Linked DNA regions of Stappia indica. Each later gene encodes a partner of the first gene's protein in a complex. Links are inferred from orthologs where the notes say so. Each region holds a gene or a part of one and is shown on either strand. Other genes may lie near its edges.

Region 1 (5,505 bases):
ATGCTGGGACAGGCGCAGGAGGGGAAGACGATCTTCGTCGCCGATCTCTTCGACGGTTCGGAGACCGGCGAGAAGGTCTACGAGACCACGGCGGTGATCGGTCCGCGGCGCGAGGGCGCAGGCGATGTCGGGCGCGACGACGCGGCCGCCGTCGGCGAGATCGGCGCGAGCGCCCACTGGCCGGTGACGATTTCCTATTTCGACGAGAGCAAGGGCGATGGCGGCGAGCGCACGCCGATCTACCAGCTCAGCTTCCTGCTCTACGACAACGGCGTCAGCCGGCGGCTGGTGCTGGACTACGGCGACTTCGAGCTGCGCGGAAACCTCGTCGAGATGACGCGGATGCAGGCCGGCGAGTGCGACCGGTAGGTCTTCGGGGGTGCGGGCAGGCGAACCCGCCCGCACCTGGTTTTCAGGGGTAGATCAGCGGTCGATCAGCGGATCGGGGGCGCGAACTGGATGCCGCCCTGCGACCACAGCGCGTTGACGCCGCGCGGCAGCTGCATCGGGCTGCCGGTGCCCAGGTTCCGGTCGAAGGACTCTCCGTAATTGCCGACATGGCGGACGATCCGTGCGACCCAGTCGTTGGTCAGGCCAAGGGACTTGCCGAACTCGCCGTCGAGGCCGAGCAGGCGGCGGATCTCCGGGTTGTCGCTGGTGGCGACAAGCTCTTCGACATTCGCCTTGGTGACGCCGAGCTCCTCGGCATTGACCATCGCGAAGACCGTCCAGCGGACGATATCGAACCACTCGTCGTCGCCCTGGCGGACATAGGGGCCGAGCGGCTCCTTGGAGATGACGCCGGGCAGCAGCATGTGCGCGTCCGGTTCGGCCATCTTCAGGCGGTAGGAGACGAGCTGCGACATGTCGGTCGTCAGCGCGTCGCAGCGCTTGCTCTCATAGGCCTTCACCGTGTCGTCGATGCTCTGGAAGGTGACGAGCTGGTAGTCCATGTTGTTGACACGGAAATAGTCGGCAAGGTTCAGCTCGTTGGTGGTGCCCTGCACGGTGCAGATCGAGGCGCCGTTCAGCTCGCGGATCGATTCCACGCCGAGGTCGCGGCGCACCTGGAAGCCCTGGCCGTCGTAGTAGTTGACGGCGGTGAAGTCGAGGCCGATGCCGGAGTCCCGGCCGAGCGTCCAGGTCGTGGTGCGCGGCAGCACGTCGATCTCGCCGGTCTGCAGCGCCACGAGGCGGTCCTTGCTCGACAGCGGCACGAAGTCCGCCTTCTGCGGATCGTCGAAGATCGCCGCCGCCAGCGCCCGGCAGACGTCGACGTCGAGGCCGGTCCACTCGCCCTTGTCGTCGGCCATGCTGAACCCGGCGATGCCGGTGCTGGTTCCGCAGACCAGCCGTCCGCGCTCCTTGACGATGTCGAGCGTGCCCTTCGCCAGCGCCGCATTGCCGAGCAGCAGCGTTCCCGCCACTGCGGCCATGGCCAGCTTGATGCCTGTTGATGCCATTCCATGTTCTCCGGTTGGGTCTTGTTGTCAGTTCGAGGGAGCGGGCCTTTCCCGCGCCCTTCCGCTGGCGGCAAGCGCTACAGGTCCATGACCTCGTAGCGGCCATGCGCCGTTGGCCTCGGGGTGGGGTCGTCGCTGATGGGGATGATTTCCGCCGGTTCGGCGCGCGGGGCGGCGTCGCCTTCGCGCCAGATCCAGTAGTGGTTTTCGGGAAGTCCGTTGACCGCGACGACCTTGTGATGTCCTTGCGCGTCGATGGCGTGGATGGTGACGCGGCCGATCAGCCCGCCCTTGAGGGCGCGCATGTCGTCGACGGCGGCATCCACCGCCTCTCCGACGGTCATGCCCATCTTCATGTAGAGCACCACCGCGCGGGCGGTGCCGCAGCGGATGGTCATCTCGCCGACGCCGGTGCAGGCGCAGGCGCCATGGCGGCTGTCCGCGTAGGAGCCGGCGCCGATCACCGGGCTGTCGCCGAGGCGCCCCGGATACTTCCAGCCCCAGCCTGAGGTGCTGGTCGCCGCGGCGATGTCGCGGTTGCGGTCCTGGCCGAGAAACACCGTCGTGTCGCGGCCGAGCTCCGGGTCGATCGCCTGCTTGCACAGCTCGCGCATGGGCACGTTCGGCCAGTCCCGCCGCTCCGCCTCGCCGACCTCGGTGGCGAACCAGCGGTTCCAGGCGTTTTCCGCGTGCGGCATCAAGAGCTCCCCGGCCTCCGCGCCGATCTCGCGGGCAAAGCGCATGGCGCCTTCGCCGACAAGGAACTCGTGCGGCAGCTGCTCCATCACCTGGCGGGCGATGGAGACCGGGTGCAGGAAGCCGGTGAGGGCGCCGACCGCGCCGGTGCGGAACGTCGTCCCGTCCATGACCGAGGCGTCCAGCTCGACCGTGCCCAGCAGGTTGGGCCAGCCGCCGCGGCCGACGGTGCGCACGCTCTCGTCCGCCTCGACCAGGCGCAGGCCCGCCTCGAGCGCGTCGAGCGCGGAGCGGCCCTCGGCCAGCAGCTGCGCCGTCGTCGGAATTCCGCAGCCTCCTTCGTTGTTGGAGACGACGATCATGCCGGCTTGGCCTGTGTTTTAGCGTTTGCTTCTCTCATATTGTATCCAGTTTATTTCGAGGAAATCAGCGCAAATTTCCGCGGTTTTTCTACGAAATTTCCGATTCCTGTCAGATGCGAGAGCGTCATTATGGCAGATAATTTTAGAAATTGGATTCAATTTTTTCGAGCCGTAAAGGCTGCTATCATCGCGGCGGGCAACGGGCTATGCCTTGCCCGACCGACACCGCAACAAAGGCGCGTTCTGCCGATGACATCGAGTGCAGCATCAGGGACCGTAGCGGGGCCCGCATCGGGCGAGGCTCCGACCGGGCGCCGCAAGACGACGAGCGCCCAGGTGGTCGACCGGCTGCGCGAGCGCATCCTGAGCGGCGACCTGCCGGAGGGGGCGCAGCTGCGGCAGGAGAAGCTGGCGAGCGAGCTGGGCGTCAGCCGCGTGCCGGTGCGCGAGGCGCTGCACCAGCTGGAGGCCGAAGGCCTGGTGACCCTGGTCACCAACAAGGGGGCGGTGGTCTCGGGGCTTTCGGTCGACGATCTGGAGGAGACCTACGAGATCCGCGCCCAGCTGGAGGGCTGGCTGCTGGAGCAGGCCATCCCGATCCTCGGCGAGCGGGACTATGCGCGCGCCGAAGCGCTGGTGGCGGAGATGGAGAGCGATCCGCGCGACGAGACCTGGTCCGATCTCAACTGGCGCTTTCACGCGGCGCTCTACGCGCCGGCGAACCGGCCGCGCACGCTGGAGCTGGTGCACAAGCTCTACCGCAATGCCTACCGGCACTTTCCCCTGCCGATCCGGTTGACCGGCGGGCGCGAGCGGATGAGCCGCGAGCACCGGATGCTGGTGGAACTGTGCCGCAAGGGCGACGTTGCCGCTGCCCGCGAGCACCTGACGACGCATATCCTGCTCGGTGCGCGGACGCTGATTTCCCGGCTGAAGGCGCTGCGCCAGAAGGAAGCTGCGGACGAGGAGGCCCGGTAAGGCCTTTCGCCGCTAGCGGTCGCGCTGCCGGCGCGGATCGCCGGCCTTGGTGAGGCCCAGCTCCACCGCCTGTTTGCCGAATTTCGAGCGCAGCGCGTCGATGGCCCGCTCGGCCCGGGCGCGCTGGCCGGCGACCGGGTCGACCAGATCCTCGGGGTCTGCCCGCGTTCCGTCCGTCAGTTCCGACACGCCGATGCCGATCAGGCGGAAGCGCTTTCCCTCCGCCGCTCCCTTCAGCAGGTCCTCGCCGGTGCGGAAGATCCGGTCGGCGAGCTGCGTCGGATCGGAGAGGCTGCGCGAGCGGGTGATGATGCGAAAGTCCGGCGTCTTCAGCTTCAGCGTCACCGTGCGCCCGGCAAGATCCGCCGCCTTCAGCCGCGTCGAGACTTCTTCCGAAAGCCGCCGCAGGATGGCGCGCAGCCGCGCAACGTCGGAAATGTCGGTGTCGAAGGTCGTCTCGCTCGACACGCTCTTGGTCTCGCGTGTCGCCGAGACCGGCCGGTCGTCGCGGCCATGGGCAAGGCTGGCGAGCCTCAGGCCCATCGCGCCGTAGCGCCGGGCAAGGTCCACCGCCTCCATCTTCTGCAACTGGCCGATGGTGGTCAGCCCGTCGGCGGCGAGCTTTTGCTGGAACACCTTGCCGACACCCCAGATCAGCCCGATGGACTGCTCCGCCAGGAAGCTCACCGCCTCGGCCGCGCCGATCACCGAAAAGCCGCGCGGCTTGTCGAGATCGGAGGCGATCTTGGCCAGGAACTTGTTGGGCGCCAGCCCGACGGAAACGGTGACGCCGACCTCCTCCTCGATGGAGCGGGCGAAGCGGGCGAGTGTTTCCGCCGGGCTCGCGTGATGCAGCCGCTCGGTGCCGGTCAGGTCGAGAAACGCCTCGTCGATGGAGAGCGGCTCGACCAGCGGCGTCAGCGTGCGCATGCGCTCGCGAATGTCGCGGCCGACGCGGGCATATTTCGCCATGTCGGGCTTGATCACCACCGCGTCCGGGCACAATTCGCGCGCCTTGAACATCGGCATGGCCGAGCGCACGCCGTTGATGCGGGCGATGTAGCAGCAGGTCGAGACGACGCCGCGCGTACCGCCGCCGATGATCAGCGGCCGGTCGATCAGCTCCGGGTTGTCGCGCTTTTCCACCGAGGCGTAGAAGGCATCGCAGTCGATATGGGCAATCGACAGGCTGTCGAGCTCGGGATGGGAGAGCACGCGCGGGCTGCCGCAGGCGCGGCAGCGCAGAGACGTGCCGCGCATCGCCGCCGGCGCCCGGGTCAGGCAGTCGCGGCACAGGACCGTGCCGGCGCGGATTGCCCCGGCGCTGCCCGCTATACGTCCCCCAACAGGCACTGCGCCCGACATGTCCCGCGGCTCCGGTCGTTCGGCGGCGGGGTAGGCTCTCAGCCGCCGATCACCTGCCGAATATACGTGGTCGCCGTGCCCCAGTCATGGGTCTTCAGGCCGGTTCCCTCGATATCCTCCGCCCCGGCGAAGAAGCGCTGGTCGGCGATGAAATGCACCAGGGTGCTGCCTGCGTGGCTGTCGCGCACCGAGCGGATGTTGGAGGGGCTGTCGTCGATGAAGACGACCGGCGCGCTGCGTCCGGCGGCAAGGGCCGCCACGGCCCCGCCCTTGGGGCCGGAATTGGTGACCAGCGGATAGGCCATGCCGTGGCTGGTCAGCGTGCGGATGCGCCCCTCGCGGTTCCAGTCGCCGGGCAGGTTGGTGAGGAACACCACGTCGGCGGCCCCGGCAAGGCTTGCCAGCGCATCGGCGGCGCCCGGCACCGGCTTCTGCAGCTCGACCCATTCGTCGAAGAAGGCCTGGATCAGCGCCCGCACCACGGTCGCCTCCAGCAGCGTGCCGGCCGCATCGGCGATGTTGCCGGTGAGCTTGTACTCGTGGCTGAGAAAGCGGTGGCCCGAGCGGCCCATATGCTCCTCCAGATGGGCGAGGAACAGCAGCACCACCTCGTCGACGTCGCAGATGACGAGCGGGCGTCC
Region 2 (4,407 bases), 2.5 Mb from region 1 along the record:
TTCTGCTCGCCGGTGGAGGCAAGGGCCGCCGGCATGTCCTTGGCCAGATGGCGCACCGCCAGATCGCTGCGATGCGGCCCGTAAAGGGTCCGCCCGGCGGCGCGGTCGCGCATGCGGGTCGCGGCGAGCTGATCGCGGTAGCGGTCCTCGATGTCGTAGGCCGCAATGCCTTCGCAGTCGCGCTCGAACTCGCCGGCAAGCTCCACCCCGGCCAGCGGGAAGGGCAGACCGAGGTCGCCCTGCTGGCGGATGCGGGCCTGCAACAGGGCGACGGTCTCGCGCCGGGCAAAGCCGACGGCAACCGCAAGCGGGGCGAGCTGCGCCTCCACCGCATCGAGAAAGGCGGCAGAGCCGCCCTCCTCCAGCAGGCGATTGCGGGCGCGCAGGGTCTTTTCCAGATCGGCGACGCGGCGGCCATGGCCTGGGTCGATCGCCAGCACCAGGCGGTCGAGGAAGCGGCGGCGGTCGCCGGCCGCGCCGGTGAACAGCCCGTCCATCGCCGGCAGCAGCCAGAGCACGCGCAGATAGTCGAGCAACTGTTCGGAAGAGCGGGCATCCGCGCCGTCGATGCGCACACGCCGGCCGGTCTCGCCGGGCGCATGGCCGACGCCGATGCGGGTCTCCCCGGCCACGCCCTCGACACGGGCGGCAACGCTCCAGCCGGCGGGCGCCCCCTGCCGGCGGATGTCGTCGAGTTGGGCCCGGCGCAGACCGCGCCCGGCGGTCAGCAGCGAGACCGCCTCCAGCAGGTTGGTCTTGCCGGAGCCGTTGTCGCCGACCAACGCCACAAGGCGGGCGCCGAATGCGACGCTCGCCTGCTCGTAGTTCCTGAAATCGGTGAGTGTCAGACTGCCGATGGCAACCTGGACCGGCTCGCCCATCCGGCCTCCATTACGGGTCGCTTGCCTGCGCTTCGCCTGCCGGCCCCGTCAAGGCGCACCGCGCCCGCAGCGCGGCTGCCGATCGCGGGCAAAGCCTGGCTGCTAGACGCGCATCGGCATCAGGACATAGAGCGCGTCTTCCACGCCCTTGTCCTGGATCAGCGTCGGCGCGCCGGCATCGGCCAGGCGGAAGCAGGCGGTATCGCCACGCAGCTGGCTGGTGATCTCCAGCAGATAGCGGGAGTTGAAGCCGATCTCCAGCGGATCGCTGTCGTAGTCGATGGCCAGTTCCTCGGTCGCCGAACCGCTGTCCGGATTGACCACCGTCAGGATCATACGGCCTTCGGAGATCGCCAGCTTCACGGCGCGACCGCGCTCGGAGGAGATGGTGGACACGCGGTCGACGGCGGCCTTGAACTCGTCGCGCTCGACCAGCATTTCCTTGTCGTTGTTCTGCGGGATCACCCGGCCGTAGTCCGGGAAGGTGCCGTCGATCAGCTTCGAGGTCAGGATCACATCGCCGGTGGTGATGCGGATCTTCGTCTCGGAGATCTCGATGGCCGCCTCCGCGTCCGGCGCTTCCAGCAGCTTCTGGATCTCGCCGACCGTCTTGCGCGGCACGATGATGCCCGGCATCCCGACGGAGCCGTTCGGCGCCGGGATTTCGGCGCGCGCCAGCCGGTGACCGTCGGTCGCCACCGCGCGCAGCCGGTCGCCGCCGTCGGTCGCCACCGAATGCATGTAGATGCCGTTCAGGTAGTAGCGGGTCTCCTCGGTGGAGATTGCGAACTGGGTGGCATCGATCAGCGAGCGCAGATCGCGTGAGGGTAGCGTGAAGCGGTGTGTGAACTCACCGGCCGTGATGTCCGGGAAGTCGGTCTCGGGCAGCATCTGCAGCGCAAAGCGCGAGCGGCCGGCCCGGATCTCCAGCGTCGCATTGTCCGACGAGGTCTCCAGCGCCACCTGCGCGCCCTCGGGCAGCTTGCGGACGATGTCGTAGATCATGTGCGCCGGAACGGTGGTCGCGCCGGGCTGTTCGACCAGCGCCGCGACCTTCTCCGAGATTTCCAGATCGAGGTCGGTCGCCTTCAGCAGCAGTTGGCCGCCGTCGGCGCGCAGCAACACGTTCGACAGGATCGGGATGGTGTTTCGGCGCTCGACGACACGATGAACATGGGTCAGGGACTTCAGAAGATCGGTCCGCTCGAGGGTCACTTTCATTGTATCGTCCATTGTCGAAAATCGTGGGAACCGCGACGGTCAAATGGGCGAAGACACTGCCCTTTTGCGCTGCGAAAAGCAAGTGCCGGCGATCCTTGGCAAATGCCTTGCGAAAACCGCAAGCGGGCGGCCCTCCCCGACAAGGGGATGCCACCCGCGATGCCTGCCGGATGAAGGATCAGGCGTCCAGCATCCGCTTCAGGAGGTCGAGCTCCTGCGCGAGCGCGGTGTCGGATCGCGCGAGGTCCTCGATCTTGCGAACTGCGTGGAGCACGGTTGTGTGGTCGCGGTTGCCGAAGCGGCGGCCGATCTCGGGCAGCGAGCGCGGGGTCAGGGCCTTGGCAAGATACATGGCGATCTGCCGCGGACGCACGATGGTGCGGGTGCGGCGGGCCGACAGGAGGTCGGCCTTGGACACGTTGTAGTGCTTGGAGACGATGCGCTGGATGTCCTCGATCTTGACCCGGCGCGGCTCTGTATTGCGCACCAGGTCGCGCAAGGTCGCCTCGGCCATTTCCTGCGTCACCGGCTGGTTGGTGAGCTGGTTGTGGGCGATCAGGCGGTTCAGCGCGCCCTCGAGGTCGCGGCCCGAATTGCCGACATGGCGGGCGACGTAGTCGAGCACGGCCTCCGGCACGGCGAAGGTGGCATGCGAACGGCGCACGCAATCGATGCGGTTGGTCAAAATGGCGCGGCGCAGGCCGAAATCGGGCTCGGAGATCGAGACGACGAGGCCGCCGGCCAGACGCGAGCGCATGCGGTCGTCGAGCGTCTCAAGGTCCGCGGGCGGACGGTCGGCAGCGACCACCACCTGGCGGGCACCGTCGATCAGGGCGTTGAGCGTGTGGCAGAACTCCTGCTGAACCTGCTTGCCGTGCAGGAACTGCATGTCGTCGATCAGCAGCAGGTCGATGGCGCGCAGCGTGTCCTTGAAGGCAAGGGCGGACTGGGCCTTCAGCGCCGCGACGAAGCGGTACATGAAATGCTCGGCCGTGAGATAGAGCACGCGGCGGCCAGAGGCCTGCGCCGCCGAGGCGACAGCCTGCATCAGGTGGGTCTTGCCGAGGCCGACCGAGGCATGGATGTAGAGCGGGTTGAAGGTCACCGCCGCAGCGGTCGCGACCTGACGCGCGGCGGCCAGCGCCAGCGCGTTGGACTCGCCCTCAACGAAGGACTCGAACGTGTATTTCGGATCGAGCGAAGCCCCTTCCAGGCCATCGGAGCCCTCGCGCGGGGTCGCAGCCGCAGGCCGCGCCACGCCGGACGAGACGGTCTCGGCCCTGGCTGAAGCGGAGTTTTCGACGAGCTTGATCTGCTGGGCAGTCCGCGGGGCCGCCGGTACGGGACGCGCGACGCCGCCGACGACGGGGCGGGCACGCACCGCGCCGCGCACGGTCAGCTCGATGCGATGGACGTCGTCGCACTCGTGCTTCCAAAGGCCCATCAGGCGCTCTCGGTAGTGGGACTGGATCCACTGCTTGAGGAACCGGGTGGGCACGGAGAGCCGCACGGTGCCGTCGGAGTGATCCTCCAGATCGACACGCGCAAACCAGCTGGTGAAGACGTCCTCGCCAAGCTCGGCCCGCAGGCGCTTCTTGACGCGCGTCCAATGGTCAATTCCTGCGGTCTCGGATGCCGGCAGTTCCTGCAAGTTCATCGTGATCGCCTCCAAATGGTCAACGAGATGCTCCGCCGCCGCAGAACCCGTTGCACTTGTTGTGTTTTTCGCCGTTTCGGCGCGGTCTTGTCGTGGGCCGTCATCGGCCCGCCAGGTGTCGCAAGAGCGACAGGTATCCTCACCGGATGAGCGCTGCCCGCCCGGCTTGAAATCTCTTCTGCCCCTTGGGGCTTCCCGTTGCCTCAACCTCCTGCAGGTCGCGTGGGCGATGGATCGGCCCCGGTTGCGGGCGGGTCGCTAGATGCGATGTGGCCGTGCGGCGCTTGCGCGCTCGACGGCTCGCAGGGATGGATCAGGGCGTGACGCCGTTCGATGGCAGCCACGCCGGAGCGGCACAGAAAGTAGATTGTGCAGTCATCGTCAAGCCCCTCTTTCCAGTCTTCGACTTCCCTGGGCGCAACCGTCGCAGGCAGACCACACTGGTCGCTCACGGCAGGCGCCGCCCTCTTGCCGTTTCCGCAAACGGCACCGCGCAAGACACAGAAATCCCGGCCTGCCGAAGGACACGGCAAGTCAAAAACATCCAGCTCTTGCAGGGGGAGATAGTCCTTCCGACCTACGACTTCAGATACGCCAGCCGCAGGTCCGGTACACTACTGGAATGCCGCCAGGAGAACGCGCGACTAC

Evidence for each region.
Region 2: the proteins of GH266_RS03635 (region 1) and dnaN are in contact, whole or in part, in a solved structure (PDB 1OK7), measured with the Escherichia coli proteins. The link is inferred for Stappia indica from one-to-one orthologs.

What each region holds. Positions count from the first base shown.
Region 1 is NZ_CP046908.1:784,592-790,096, reverse strand. What follows is about bases 2,689-5,505. They hold GH266_RS03635 (DNA polymerase IV), read right to left. Parts: upstream 4,865-5,505; coding sequence 3,512-4,864; downstream 2,689-3,511. Other genes in these bases: GH266_RS03630 (hypothetical protein), read right to left, coding at 4,903-5,505; GH266_RS03640 (GntR family transcriptional regulator), read left to right, coding at 2,771-3,499. In the rest of the region: GH266_RS03655 (cell envelope integrity EipB family protein), read left to right, coding at 1-369; GH266_RS03650 (amino acid ABC transporter substrate-binding protein), read right to left, coding at 435-1,463; GH266_RS03645 (glycosylasparaginase), read right to left, coding at 1,541-2,521. UniProt on the Escherichia coli protein: Poorly processive, error-prone DNA polymerase involved in translesion repair and untargeted mutagenesis. Copies undamaged DNA at stalled replication forks, which arise in vivo from mismatched or misaligned primer ends.
Region 2 is NZ_CP046908.1:3,315,189-3,319,595, reverse strand. Bases 44-3,028 are described here. They hold dnaN (DNA polymerase III subunit beta), read right to left. Parts: upstream 2,103-3,028; coding sequence 984-2,102; downstream 44-983. Other genes in these bases: dnaA (chromosomal replication initiator protein DnaA), read right to left, coding at 2,281-3,028; recF (DNA replication/repair protein RecF), read right to left, coding at 44-881. Outside these bases: more of recF, read right to left, coding at 1-43; more of dnaA, read right to left, coding at 3,029-3,759. UniProt on the Escherichia coli protein: Confers DNA tethering and processivity to DNA polymerases and other proteins. Acts as a clamp, forming a ring around DNA (a reaction catalyzed by the clamp-loading complex) which diffuses in an ATP-independent manner freely and bidirectionally along dsDNA.